2 regions of the Leifsonia xyli subsp. xyli str. CTCB07 genome follow, and region 1 is predicted to be linked to the other one. Evidence: predicted binding sites of a transcription regulator. Region 1 holds the regulator's gene; the other holds the start of a gene.
What was found. Region 1 encodes LexA, which represses DNA repair genes until DNA is damaged. Its sites were predicted from a motif close to TCGAACANNTGTTCGA; they were not measured.
Positions count from the first base shown of each region.

Region 2: a site for LexA is predicted at 2,533-2,548, ahead of uvrA (excinuclease ABC subunit UvrA). Genes of this name have one in related genera too.

Region 1 covers NC_006087.1:1,649,848-1,657,253, reverse strand. The annotation lists partial or broken gene metE (5-methyltetrahydropteroyltriglutamate--homocysteine S-methyltransferase) at 1-1,961, shown strand, start outside; gene LXX_RS07900 (MFS transporter) at 2,253-3,557, opposite strand; gene LXX_RS07895 (FadR/GntR family transcriptional regulator) at 3,749-4,423, shown strand; gene lexA (transcriptional repressor LexA) at 4,498-5,172, opposite strand; gene LXX_RS07885 (LysM peptidoglycan-binding domain-containing protein) at 5,423-5,869, shown strand; gene LXX_RS07880 (histidinol-phosphate transaminase) at 6,586-7,406, shown strand, end outside.
Region 2 covers NC_006087.1:1,177,633-1,185,038, forward strand. The annotation lists gene uvrB (excinuclease ABC subunit UvrB) at 1-1,189, shown strand, start outside; gene LXX_RS05665 (hypothetical protein) at 1,371-1,694, opposite strand; gene LXX_RS05670 (hypothetical protein) at 1,718-1,921, opposite strand; gene uvrA (excinuclease ABC subunit UvrA) at 2,629-5,544, shown strand; gene uvrC (excinuclease ABC subunit UvrC) at 5,555-7,406, shown strand, end outside.

The DNA of each region.
Region 1 (7,406 bases):
CAACTACCACTATCTCGTGCCGGAGATCGGGCCGGAGACGGGCTTCCGGCTCGCCTCCGACCGCATCGTCCGTCACTTCGCAGAGGCGCGTGCCGATGGTTTCCTCACCCGTCCGGTGATCGTCGGTCCGGTGACTTTCCTGCTGCTCAGCAAGCCGAGCGACGAGGCTCCGCAGGGGTTCCGCCCGCTTTCGCGGCTCGCCGACCTGCTGCCGGTCTACCGCGAACTGCTCGCGGGGCTCGCGGCGGCGGGAGCGCCGTGGGTGCAGCTGGACGAACCGGCGCTTGTCTCCGAGAGCATCGAGGAGCCGCGTGCCGACGTGCTCACCGCTCTCGCCCGCGCGTACGCTGATCTCGGGGGTGCGGCGGAGCGCCCGGCGATCTTCGTCGCTGCCCCCTACGGCAGCCTCGACGATGCTCTCCCCGTGCTGGCGGCCTCGCCGGTCGAGGCGCTGTCACTCGACCTCGTGCGCGGCGGCATCCCCTCGGCTCTGGATGCGGCGACCGCGGACGCGCTGAGCGCGAAGACCGTGGGCGGCGACGTCGTCGACGGCCACAACATCTGGCGGGGCGATCTGGAGGGCGCTTTCGGGAAGCTGGCCGAACTGCGGACGCTGAGCCCGCATGTCGCCGTCGCGACCTCGACCTCGCTCCTGCATGTCCCGCACGACGTCGAGGACGAGCCGGAGCTGGACGCCCGGCTGGTGTCGTGGCTGGCCTTCGCCGACCAGAAAGTCACACAGGTCTCCGTGCTCGCGCGCGGCCTCGTCGATGGCCGTGAGGCGATCCGGGCGGAGCTGGCCGACGCCACGGCGGCGCTCGCCGACCGTGCGGGTGCGCCGGGTGTGCGGGTTCCGGAGGTGCGCGACCGCGAGGCCGCGCTGACCGTCGCCGACTTCTCGCGCGGCGACTACGAGACCCGGCTCGAAGCCCAGGATGCGGCCCTGCGGCTTCCCTTCCTGCCGACCACCACGATCGGGTCTTTCCCTCAGACGGCCGACATCCGCCGCTCCCGCGCCCAGCTGGCGAAGGGGCTTCTCGTCGAGGAGGAGTACCGGGCCCGGATGCGGGCCGAGATCAAACGCGTCGTCGACCTCCAGGAGGAGATCGGGATCGACGTCATCGTTCACGGCGAGCCGGCGCGCAACGACATGATGCAGTACTTCGCGGAGAACCTCGACGGTTTCGCGGTGACCCAGAACGGCTGGGTGCAATCGTACGGATCGCGCTGTACCCGCCCGTCCATCCTGTGGGGCGATGTCTCGCGGCCCAAGCCGATCACGGTGGAATGGTCGGCGTTCGCGCAGAGTCTGACCTCGAAGCCGGTCAAGGGGATGCTGACCGGCCCGGTCACCATCCTCGCCTGGTCGTTCGTGCGCGACGACCAGCCGCTCGGTGAGACCGCCCGCCAGGTGGCGCTCGCCCTGCGCGATGAGATCGCGGACCTGGAGGCGGCGGGCATCCGCGTCGTCCAGGTGGACGAGCCAGCTCTGCGCGAGCTGCTGCCGCTGAAGCGCGCGGCCCAGGACGAGTACCTGTCGTGGTCGGTCGGCTCCTTCCGGCTCGCGACGGCGGGCGTCCAGGAGGAGACCCAGATCCACACGCACCTCTGCTATTCGGAGTTCGGCGTGGTCATCGACGCGATCCGCAACCTGGATGCGGATGTGACGAGTATCGAGGCCGCCCGCAGCCGCATGGAGGTCGTCCACGACCTCCATGCGCTCCGGGTTCGAGCACGGCATCGGGCCCGGCGTGTACGACATCCACTCGCCGCGTGTGCCGTCGGTCCCTGAGGTGACCGAACTGCTCGAGACCGCGCTGAGCGCGATCCCCGGCCGTCAGCTGTGGGTCAACCCGGACTGCGGGCTGAAGACGCGCGGCTATGACGAGACGATCTCTTCGCTGAGGAACATGCTTGCGGCGACGAGGGAGGTCCGGGAGCGGGTCGGCGTCGAGGTCTGAGGTCTCCGGCTCGCACCGGTCTGGTCGCCGTTCGCACCGAGCGGGTCGCGGTGAGGTATAAAACTATGGCAGGTTGTTGACAGTTGGGTCTTCCATTTGGGAGGAAGGCTCAACGTCAGATCGGTCGCTCGAGCGGCGGCCGAAGCACAAGCTGGCGGTGCTTCGGCACGTCGAGGAAGTCGCCGGTGCGAGTCGAGAGCTGAGTCAGTACATTCGAATGCGCCGATCCGGAGGTGTCGAGGTGGGTGCCCCGGCGTTCTTTCGGGCAGCGCAACTCTGATATGCGGTCGCCTATGCGTTCGCTTCCCAGGTCTTGAGTTCGTCGGGTACAGGCGCGTCCTGGACGTTGAGGTGGTTCCGGCCTTCCTTGATGAAGACGCTCATCACCGCACCGACAGAGACGACGCTGGCCAAGGGGATGAAGATGGCGGCGATCCCGTCGCGGTCGGCGAGAATGCCCAGTAAGGGAGTGACGAAGCCGCCCAGCGTCATCGACAGTCCCAGGGTCACGCCGCTCGCGGTGCCCAGATGCCGCGGCAGGAACGAGTGCGACAGCGTGACGTGAACGGCGAAAGGCAGGGACAGCGCCCAGCCAGCGACTCCTGCAGCGATCAAGAGTTCTGTCGTGTTCGGGGCGAACCCGATCGCCAGCGTCGCGAGCCCCGATAGAGCGTATCCGCTGATCATCACCGCACGGCGTCCGAAGCGATCGGCGATGAAACCGCCCATGAGCGTTCCGAGCGCGGCGGCGAGGGAATATATCGTGAAGGCACTGGTTCCCAGCGCGTCGCTACCGTGGAAAGCCTGCGTGACGTCAAGGGCGATGAACGAGCGGATACCGAGTGCCGTGATCGACCACAGGCAGATGATCGCGAGCAGCCAGACGAATCTTCCCCACTGGTCAGCAGGAACTGCCGCAGTCGCAGAAGCTGAGCGCCTTCTGCTCGTCGGGGCGGCTCCGTTGCGCGTTGCCCGCATGGCAGCCACATAGATAACAGCAACGACGGCCGTCGGGATCAGAAGCAGAGGGGTGGCCACCAGGCCGAACAGCCCCACAGTGAGCCCGACGCAGATCGGAGCGATGGCCGCACCGAGGTTGCCCGCGACGGAGAAGAGGCTCATCGCCTTGTCGCTGCCGCCACCCGTCATCTTCGCGTCCACTGTGGCCGGCGGGTGGTAGGCGGCGACACCGATCCCGGAGATTGCCACCACGATCCAGGTGAGCCAGTAGTTTGCCGACGTCAGACCAGCGACCGCGATCCCTAGCGCCGCGACGCTCATCCCGATGATCGTCAGCGGGCGCAGGGGCAACTTGTCGGTCAGATAGCCGAACAGCGGCTGCGCCACGCTGGACAATGACGTCGCTGCGAGCGCCAGCCCGGCCACCGCCGTGTACGTGTAGTTCTGTTCCGAGACGAAGTACGGCAGAAGTGCCGCGGCCGCGCCACTCTGGAAATCGTTCATCACATGGGTGGCGGACAGTGCCCAGAACCTCGCCCGCGAGGGAGCCAACGGGGTCATGGGTCCTGCCGTGCGGCCGCGTTTCCTCTGCGGGCTCGGCACGGTCGGATTCGTTGCTGTTTTTGTCGTTGTCATAGATCGCTCTTACTATCGGGGGCGGGCGCAGAGAGGGAGGGCGGCGCCCTTCCAGTACCGGGGACAACGATAGCCTACTCATCAGACAAGTAGATGTGTCAAGCCGATTTATCTCGATAATCACTAGGTTTTCTGGTCAGGCTTGGATATCGGCGATATGGTGGGGTCGGTAAGAATTTGAGGGAGAGACGATGGCAATCGAGGTACAGCGTCGCTCCGTGGTGCAAGAAGCAGGCGACGTGCTCATGCGGCGGATACAGGAGGGCGAGTGGGGCCTTGGGCACAAGATCCCGAGCGAGTCCATGCTCGCTGCGCAACTCAATGTCGGTCGCTCGACCGTTCGCGAAGCAGTCCGGCAGCTCGCAGGAAAGGGCATGCTGGAGTCGCGTCAGGGCGCCGGAGTGTTCGTCATCTCCACCGAGCCGCCGGAGAACTGGGAAACCTTATTCCAGACCTCGCCTCTCGGGGCCATCCTTGAAATCCGCATGGCGATCGAAACGGAAGCAGCGCGGCTTGCGGCGCTGCACCGAACGCCAGCGGAGCTTCGCGCCATGCGACGAGCGCTCGATTCGCGTCAGGGCTCCTCTTCTGTCGAGGAGCAGGTCGATGACGACACTTGCTTCCACCGCAGCATCGTGCTCGCCGCGCATAACCGGCTGCTGCTCGAAATCTTCGATGACTTCACTCCACGAGTGCGTGCAGCAATGATCGCGCTCGCACGTGCTTCCCCGGCGATGCGCCCCGAAGACGATCGCGATGTGCATGCCTCCCTGGTGGAGGCTGTCTCGGCTCGCGATGCTGACTCAGCGGCCGCCCTCAGCCGAGCCCACCTGACCGCATTGTCTCGGCTGCCAACGCTGGCGTAAGAATGACCCCGTAGCGTTGAGGCGGATTCGGTGAGCGTCGCAACGTTTGACGCTAGACGTTGCGATGCGGGCCCTCAGACGGCCCGGAGAACGGCGACGACCTTGCCCAGGATCTGTGAGAAGTCGCCCAGGATCGGCTCGAAGTTTGAATTCCTCGGCAGCAGCCAAGTGTGGCCGTCGCGCTGCCGGAAGACCTTGACCGTCGCTTCCTCATCCAGCATCGCAGCGACGATGTCGCCGTTCTCCGCGGTGTTCTGCGCGCGGACGACCACCCAGTCGCCGTCGCAGATGGCCGCGTCGATCATGGACTCTCCGACGACCTTCAGCATGAACAGCTCGCCATTGCCGACCAGCTGACGGGGGAGCGGGAAGACCTCTTCCACTTGCTGTTCGGCCGTGATCGGCACGCCCGCGGCGATGCGGCCGACGAGCGGGACCATCGCAGCGTCGCCGACCGGGGTCTGGCTCTCGAAATCCGGCGCGGCGGCGCTCGGCAGGTCGATGAGGATCTCCAGCGCCCGCGGGCGGTTCGGGTCGCGGCGCAGATAGCCGCTGAGCTCCAGCTGGTTGAGCTGGTGCGTCACCGAGGAGAGCGAGGAGAGGCCGACCGCGTCGCCGATCTCGCGCATGCTCGGAGGGTAGCCGCGCTGGCTGACCGAACGCTGGATGACGTCGAGGATCGCGAGCTGTTTCTCGCTCAGATTCTTGCGCCGGCGGGTGCCCCGTGGAGTCTGATTCTCGTTCGACACGCTCGTCCCTTCGTGACCCCCGCCGCACTCGGCGGACCCGAATGTCGGTGGTGCCTGGTTGTGTGGTCTCCAGACACTCGAAACTGTATCCTCCCGGCGGCGGTCGAACAAACATGTGTTCGATTGTGTCGCGAAATGCGCTCTGAATCTCGTGACTCATCAGGTCTTGCGGTTTCGCACATTCGAAGATAAATTCGGAACATAGATTCGAATCGGGTGGTTCCGGAAGGGAAATAGGGAGGTCGGCGCCATGAGCAGCACAGCGGTCATTGGTCGTGCGGACATCGGTCGTGCGGCCGGGAGGTCTGCGATCGCGGCGAGGTCCCGTGCTGGCGTTCTGCGCGCAGCGGGCGTTTCGGGTTCTTCGGGGGTTCCGGCTGGGGCGCGGGTCCGCCTGCGGCTGACCCGTCGCGGACGCGCGGCGCTGACATTCCTGGCCGCCCTGCCGATCGTCGTCGGAGCGTTCGTGTTCGCCTTGAACGGCGGGGGCGCGGTCGCCTCGGGTGAGCACGCCGCCGTGGCTTTCCAGCATGTCACGGTTCAGTCGGGCGAGTCGCTGTGGTCGATCGCGGAGCGCCTCGCGCCGAGCGCCGACCCGCGAGATGTGATCGCGGAACTGGTCACACTCAACGGGCTCGACTCGGCCGTGGTGACCCCGGGGCAGGAATTGGCGATCCCGGCGCAGTACGCGAAGTAGGCTCCGAGGTCTCCTCGCACCCGCGGGGTCCGCCCGGGCGGTCTGGACTGAACCCGAAAAATTGCACACGGATGTTCGTGGAGATGATCACCGGGTTTCCTGTGCTTGCAGTGACGTTCGAGGGGGCCGAGCGTCGGACTCAGGTAGACGTTCCCCCTTGAAGCTGTTCGAGCGAGGATGTTAACAGAGGTGGACACGGAGGGGTCGGATCCCCAGCGCGAATGCCGACGGATGAGAGGGATCGATTGGGTCGGCCTTTGCGGATCCTTGGCAGGAATCGGCGCAGTCAGTGTCACCGCGCGAGAAGCTGAGGCGTTCCGGGCGTTTGGCTTGCGTCGGAGGTCTGTTGTCGAGCGGAACAAAGAGTTGCGGGACGTGTGTCTGCGTTGGCTTCACGAGGAGATCGAGAGCAGAGTTTCGCGCTCTCCAGCAACCAGTGCGCGTCTGAGCGCTTCTGTAGGGCATGTCGGTGCTGCCGGGTCTATACCCCAATCGTCAACCGAACACGGGGCAGACCCCTTCACCCTTGCGGGCGTACATTTGCCTCACCCGTCGCACGATGACGGTCCTGCCACCGTGGCGGCACCGTCCGACCGGGGCTTCATGGCCACGGTGCGCTTCCGTGGTCGCCAGTTACGGGACGGGAATCGTGAATGCAAGCAGTGCAGCGCGTCACACGGCGCGATCGCGCCCCTGGCGCTGGCTAGCATGGGAAGGTGACCTCTCTTTCCGATCTCCCCCTCCGCGATGACCTGCGGGGGCGCGTTCCGTACGGGGCGCCGCAGAAGGCGGTCCCGATCGCGTTGAACGTGAACGAGAACACGCATCCGGTGCCGGAGGGCGTCGCGGCGGAGATCGTCGCCCGGGTCTCTGCCGCGATCGGCGGGGTGAACCGGTATCCCGATCGAGAGTTCACGGAGCTGAGGGAGGCGTTCGCGCGCTACCTCGGGCACGGTCTCACGGCCGGGAACGTCTGGGCGGCGAATGGGTCGAATGAGGTGTTGCAGCACATCTTCCAGGCGTTCGGCGGTCCGGGGCGCAGCCTGCTTGGGTTCGCGCCGACCTACTCGATGTACCCGCTGCTGGCGGCGGGTACAGGCACGGAGTGGGTCGTGGGAGTGCGGGACGCCGGGTTCGAGCTGTCGCCGGAGACGGCGGCGGCGCAGATCCGGCGGGTGGACCCGGACATCGTTGTCCTGTGCTCGCCGAACAACCCGACGGGAACACCGCTCTCGCTTGAGACCGTCGCGGCGGCCTACGAAGCGTCCCGCGGGATCGTGGTGGTGGACGAAGCGTACACGGAGTTCCTTCCGGATGGCGAGGAGTCCGTGCTCACACTGCTGGAAGGGCGACCGCGGCTGCTGGTATCGCGGACGATGAGCAAGGCGTTCGCTTTCGCGGGTGCGCGCGTCGGCTACCTCGCCGCCGACCCGGCTGTGACGGACGCGCTGCGGCTCGTCCGGCTGCCATACCACCTGTCCGCGATCACCCAGGCGGCGGCGCTCGGCGCGCTCGCGCACTCGGATGAGATGCTGGC
Region 2 (7,406 bases), 470 kb from region 1:
CACCCAGTTCGACATCGAAATGATGGAGCAGATCGGCTTCTGCTCCGGCATCGAGAACTACTCGCGCCACATCGACGGCCGTGCGCCGGGGGAGGCCCCGCACTGCCTCCTGGACTACTTCCCCGACGACTTCCTCGTCGTGATCGATGAGTCGCACGTCACCGTTCCGCAGATCGGCGCGATGTACGAGGGCGACGCTTCCCGCAAGCGCACACTCGTGGAGCACGGCTTCCGGCTTCCGAGCGCGATGGATAACCGGCCGCTGCGCTGGAACGAGTTCAAGGAGCGCGTCGGGCAGACCGTCTATCTCTCGGCCACCCCCGGCCAGTATGAGCTGGGCATCGCCGACGGTGTCGTGGAGCAGATCATCCGCCCGACCGGGCTGGTCGACCCGCAGATTCTCGTCAAGCCGACCAAGGGACAGATCGACGACCTCCTCGAAGAGATCCGGGCGCGAGCGGAGCGCGACGAGCGCGTGCTCGTAACCACGCTCACGAAGAAGATGGCCGAGGAGCTCACCGACTTCCTCGCCGAGGCCGGGGTCAAGGTCCGCTATTTGCACGCGGACGTCGACACGCTCCGCCGGGTCGAGCTCCTCACCGAACTGCGCTCGGGTGTTTTCGACGTCCTTGTCGGCATCAACCTGTTGCGTGAGGGGCTCGACCTGCCGGAGGTGTCGCTCGTCGCGATTCTGGACGCGGACAAGGAGGGCTTCTTGCGCTCGTCGACATCGCTCATCCAGACCATCGGCCGCGCCGCCCGGAACGTCTCCGGTGAGGTCCACATGTATGCCGACGTCCTCACCGACTCGATGAAGAAGGCCATCGAGGAGACCAGCCGCCGCAGCGAGCTGCAGGTGGAGTACAACCGCGCCAACGGTATCGACCCCCAACCGCTCCGCAAACGCATCGCCGACATCACCGACATCCTCGCCCGTGAGGAGGCCGACACCGCCAAGATCCTCGCCGGACGGGACCAGAAGCGGAAGAGCCCGACCCCCTCTCTGCGGTCCGGGGGGATCGCGGCGCAGGGTGCGGCCGAGCTCGAGTCGCTGATCGCTGACCTCAACGCTCAGATGCTCGCCGCTGCGGGCGAGCTGAAGTTCGAGCTGGCGGCGCGACTGCGCGATGAACTGTCGGACCTCAAGCGCGACCTGCGGCAGATGGAGAAGGCTGGCCACCTGAGCTGACTCCGCCACGGTCACCGCGCGATGCGCGACGGCAGACGGCCGCCGAGGGGGTCGACAGTTGCCGGCGCTGTGCCATGGTCGACGATGCGGGGTCGCGACATCCTCGTCGATTCCGGCCCATCCCGGCCGCGGAGTGGAGAATCTCCTTCGCCGAGGCTCGATCAGGCTGAGCCGCACGCTTTCAGCAGCGGTCCTTCCGGACGAACCCGTATTGCGCGGCTATCGCTCGGTTTCGGTGTCGAGGTGCGCGAAGGGGGTGGTCGTGGAGGTGGCGCAGGTATCGCATGATGAGGCCGGCTGCGATGAGCGCACAGCCGAGGGGGATCGCGATGAATCGGATCGTGCTGGCCAGAATGCTGATGATCCCAAGCAGGGCCTGTCCGGAGGGCTCGGTGAAGACGACCATGTTGGGGACGATGTCGCCGCTGAGGATGAGGACGACCGCGCCGACGGCTGTGACGATGATCCCAGCCTGGAGGGTGATTTTCGGGGTCCGCTGAGTCATTCGTGGGCTCCTCGTTCGTGTGTCTATGTGTATATCCTCGCGCAGTATTCCCGGATCACGCGGGCGTGGGCGGTGACCATCGCATCGAAGGTTTCCGCCGAGACCCTCTCGGCTTTCAACTCGTCTCCCACGCGTTGGACGATGCCGAGGATGCCCGGGTACGCGTCTTCGCTCCCCTTGGTAAGAGCGGGGACCTCGGCGGGGTCGAACACGGAGGTGTGGACCACGCTGGTAGACGTAAGCGCTGCACATTCCCAGTGCCTCGTGCTCCGGGATCAGAGGCGGCGATGTGTTCAGGGTCACGGTCGGTTCTGGTGCCGGGGCGCCCAGTTCGCGCGCGAGCTCGCGCAGCTTCACGGGAGATCCAGTGGCGTACCAGTTTTTTCCGACGATGATTTGGTTCTCGGCGCTGATCGTCGGTGCTAGGTCCGGCAAAACATGTCCGCTTCGAGTGTCTGGCTGTCGTCGCAGCGGAGCTGGGCGGAAATGGCGGCGACGTTGTCAAGCTCAAGGCGCTCGCGCGTTAATGCCGGTGTGCAACTGGTCAAAAGGATGGTGACGAGCGCGAGGCTCGGTGCGAGTGCGGTGCGGATTCGTGCTGGCCCCGAGCGGGTCCGATGTCTTCTCACTGGAAGACAAGAGCCGTTCCGGTCGCGCCGATGGATTGGGCCTTCACCTTGGAGACGGTGACGACGTTTCCGATCGTGATGCTTTTTGAACGCTGTCCGAGGCCCACCGCGTCTCCACGCGGAACGAGTAGAGCACTTTGCCCGTTTTCAGGTCCTGCAGGTAGAACATGTTGTTCGTGTCACCACAGCGTGCGCCGAACCCGATAGGATCGAACAAAACTTCGAACGGTGTGTCGGGTTCGAGCAGCTGTGCGTGGGTGCGCGCTGGGCGAACAAAGGTCGCGGCCCCAGGGAATAAGCGGAGAATGGAACGAGTGAGCACTCAGGGTACCGGCAACATCGGCAAGGTCACGGGTTCGCATCTCAGTGTGCGCGGAGCGCGAGTACACAACCTGAACAATGTGGATCTGGAGATTCCGCGCGATTCGATGGTCGTGTTCACGGGCCTCTCCGGATCGGGGAAGTCCTCGCTGGCGTTCGACACGATCTTCGCGGAGGGACAGCGCCGCTACGTCGAGTCGCTTTCGGCGTACGCGCGCCAGTTTCTCGGCCAGGTGGACCGTCCGGATGTGGATTTCATCGAGGGGCTCAGCCCGGCGGTGTCGATCGACCAGAAATCCACGAACCGCAACCCGCGTTCGACGGTCGGGACGATCACCGAGATCTACGACTACATGCGGTTGCTCTGGGCGCGTATCGGCGTGCCGCACTGCCCGGTCTGCGGCGAGAGGATCCAGCGGCAGACGGTGCAGCAGATCGCCGACCAGCTGATGGAGTTAGAGCCGGGCACCCGGTACATGGTCGTCAGCCCCGTCGTCTCCCAGAAGAAGGGCGAGTTCGTCGACCTCTTCAAGGAGCTGGCGGCCAGCGGCTATTCACGAGCGCTGGTGGACGGCGAACCCGTGCAGCTGAGCGACCCGCCCGCCCTCAAGAAGCAGTACAAACACGACATCTCGGTCGTGGTGGACCGCCTGGTGGCAGGCCCCGACATCCTGGGACGGCTCACCGACTCGCTGGAGACCGCGCTGCGGCTGACGGAGGGGGTGGTGCAGGTCAATTTCGTCGACCGTGAGGGTCCGGAGGCGTGGCAGAGCTTCTCCGAGAAGCTCTCCTGCCCGAACGGGCACCCCCTCCAGCTGACCGAGATCGAGCCGCGGACCTTCTCGTTCAACGCTCCGTTCGGCGCGTGCCCGGAGTGCTCGGGCCTCGGCATCCGGATGTCCGTGGACGACGACCTGCTCCTCGGCGACGAAAACTTGAGCATTGCCGAGGGGGTCATCGTCCCCTGGACGACGCAGGGCAAGGGCCTCTTCAGCTACTACGAGAAGCTGCTCGACGGCCTGGCGCGGGACCTCGAGTTCTCGCTCACAACGCCGTGGAGAAAACTGTCGCAGAGCGTGCGGGAGGCCGTGCTGCACGGCGACAACTTCGACGTCAAGGTGCGGTGGAAGAACCGCTACGGCCGCGAGATGTCCTACACCTCCGGTTTCGAGGGCGTGGTGCCCTACATCGAGCGCCAGTACCTGCAGGCCGAGACAGACACGCAGCGCGCCCGGTGGGCCGAGTATCTGCGCGAGGTGCCGTGTCCCGTCTGCAAGGGGAAGCGCCTGAAGCCGGAAGTGCTCGCCGTGCTCATCCACGGCAGCTCCATCGCCGACGCGGCCGAGCTGAGCCTCGGCGACGCGCGTGGCTTCATGGAGAAGCTGCGCCTGACCGAGCGCGAGCAGAAGATCGGCGCCCAGGTGCTGCGCGAGATCAAGATCCGGCTCGACTTCCTCATCCAGGTCGGGCTCAGCTACCTCGACCTCGCACGGGCGGCGGCGACGCTCTCCGGCGGCGAGGCGCAGCGCATCCGCCTGGCGACTCAGATCGGCTCCGGACTGACGGGCGTGCTGTACGTGCTCGACGAGCCGAGCATCGGGCTGCACCAGCGCGACAACCGTCGGCTCATCGACACGCTCGTCGCTCTGCGCGACCTCGGCAACACGCTCATCGTGGTCGAGCACGACGAGGACACGATTCGCACCGCGGACTGGATCGTGGACATCGGCCCCGGCGCGGGCGTGAACGGCGGGCACGTCGTCCACTCGGGCTCCTATTCCGATCTCGTGGAGAACACCGCTTCCCTGACCGGAGATTACCTCTCCGGACGCCGCGAGATCCCCGTTCCGCCGAAGCGCCGCACGATCGACAAGAAGCGGATGCTGAAGGTCGTGGACGCCACAGCCAACAACCTCCAGAAGGTGACTGTCGACTTCCCCCTCGGAGTGTTCGTCGCGGTGACCGGCGTCTCCGGCTCGGGTAAATCGTCGCTTGTGAACGACATCCTCTACCGCGTGCTGGCGAACAAGCTCAACGGCGCACGCAAGCTGCCGGGAAAGCACCGCACGGTGACCGGGCTCGACAACCTCGACAAGGTCGTCCACGTCGACCAGGCTCCGATCGGCCGCACCCCGCGCTCGAACCCGGCGACCTACACCGGGGTGTTCGATCGCATTCGGACCCTCTTCGCGGAGACGCCGGAGGCGAAGATGCGCGGGTATCTGCCGGGCCGGTTCAGCTTCAATGTCAAGGGCGGGCGCTGCGAGGCCTGCTCGGGCGACGGCACGATCAAGATCGAAATGAACTTCCTGCCCGATGTCTACGTGGCGTGCGAGGTGTGCGGGGGAGCGCGCTACAACCGCGACACCCTCTCGGTCCACTACAAGGGCAAGAGCATCGCCGAGGTGCTCGACATGCCCATCAGCGAGGCGGCTGAGTTCTTCGAGCCGATCTCGGCCATCCATCGCTATCTCAAGACGCTGGTGGAGGTCGGGCTCGGCTATGTGCGGCTCGGCCAGAGCGCGACCACCCTCTCCGGCGGCGAGGCGCAGCGCGTCAAGCTCGCGACCGAGTTGCAGCGCCGGTCGAACGGGCGCAGCGTCTACGTCCTCGACGAGCCGACGACGGGCCTGCACTTCGAGGACGTCCGCAAGCTCCTGCTGGTGCTGAACGGCCTGCTGGACAAGGGCAACACCGTGATCACCATCGAACACAACCTCGACGTCATCAAATCGGCCGACTGGATCATCGACATGGGTCCCGAGGGCGGCGCGGGCGGCGGCACGGTCGTGGCGACCGGGACGCCCGAGCAGGTCGCGGACGCACCGGGCAGCCACACCGGGCACTTCCTCAAGGAGATCCTGCGGGGCGAGGCGTCGGCCGCGCGGGGCGCCGCTTAGGATTCCCTCCGTGGCAGACACCGTCAGCTACCGGCCCAAGGCTGGTGAGATCCCGACCCAGCCGGGCGTGTACCGCTTCCGCGACAAGACGCGCCGCGTGCTCTACGTCGGCAAGGCGAAGAACCTGCGCGCGCGGCTGAGCAACTACTTCCAGCCCTTGCGCAGCCTGCACGAGCGCACCCGGCGCATGGTCACGACCGCCGCGAGCGTCGAGTGGACCGTCGTGGGCAGCGAGTTCGAGGCGTTGCAGCTGGAGTACACCTGGATCAAGGAGTACAACCCGCCGTTCAACGTGCAGTTCCGGGACGACAAATCTTATCCGTACCTGGCGGTGACGCTCGGCGAGCGCATCCCGCGGGTGCTGGTGACGCGCAACCGGATCGCGAAGGGCGCGCGCTACTTCGGCCCATACACGAAGGTGTGGGCCATCCGCGACACGGTGGACCTCATGCTCAAGGCGTTCCCGGTCCGCAGCTGCTCGGACGGCGTGTACCGCCGAGCGGAGCTCACCGGCCGGCCCTGCCTGCTCGGAGACATCGGCAAGTGCGCCGGCCCCTGCGTGGGCCGGGTGACGCCGGAGGAGCATCGGAGGCTGGCCGAGGACTTCGTCTCCTTCATGGCGGGCGACGACAGCAAGCACATCCGTGACCTGACGGAGAAGATGAAGCAGGCAGCGGGCACGATGGACTACGAGGCAGCCGCGCGGCATCGCGATGCGATCCAGGCCCTGGAGGCCGCGATGGGCAAGAGCGCCGTCGTGCTCCAGGACAACGTCGACCTCGACGCTTTCGGCATCGGCCACGACGAGCTCGCCGCGGCCGTGCAGCAGTTCATCGTCCGGGGCGGACGCATCCGCGGTGTGCGCAGCTGGGTGGTCGACAAGGAGCTGGATGTCGAACTCGGGGAGCTGATCGAGACCGTCATGCAGAACGCCTACGAGGGAGCGGATGCGCCACCGCGGGAGATCCTGGTGCCCGTTCTCCCAGACGATGCCGCCGAGCTGGGGCAGTGGCTCACCGGCCGCCGGCACGAGAACAGCGGCGGTGGCGTCAGCGACCCGGCGGCGACCCGTGGCCGGCTGAGCGGGCGGGTCGAGCTCAAGGTGGCCCAGCGCGGCGACAAGGCCGCCCTCGCGCAGACCGCGGAGATGAACGCGAAGAACGCGCTCATCCTCTACAAGACCCGCCGCAGCTCCGACTTCGTCGCGCGGTCGAAGGCGTTCAGCGATATCCAGGACGCTCTCGGGATGGAGGACGCTCCGCTCCGCATGGAGTGCTACGACGTCTCCCACTTGAGCCGGACGAACATCGTGGCGTCGATGGTCGTGTTCGAGGACGGTCTGCCGCGCAAAGATCAGTACCGTCGGTTCAGCATCCCCGAGTCGGCCGACGACACCGAATCCATCTACCAGGTGATCTCACGGCGGCTGGCTTACCTGCGTAAGGAGCCGCCCGTCGAGGCGCTCACCCCAGCGAACGGCCACGACCTGGCGACCGACCTGGACGCGGAGGCCGTCGAGGCTGCGGAGAGGCGTCGCAAGAAGTTCGCGTACCCGCCGAACCTCCTCATCGTCGATGGCGGCCAGCCGCAGGTGGCCGCCGCCCGCCGTGCGCTGGAGGAGTCCGGTGTGTCCGGCGTCCACCTGGCCGGGATCGCCAAACGCCTGGAAGAGGTCTGGCTGCCCGGCTCGGACTTCCCCGTCATCCTGCCCCGCAACAGCGACGCGCTGTTCCTGATCCAGCGCATCCGCGACGAGGCGCACCGGTTCGCGATCACCTACCAGCGCTCCCGGCGGAAGCGCGATATCACGACCGTGTTGGGGGAGATCCCGGGACTCGGCCCCGCGCGCGTGAAGGAGCTGC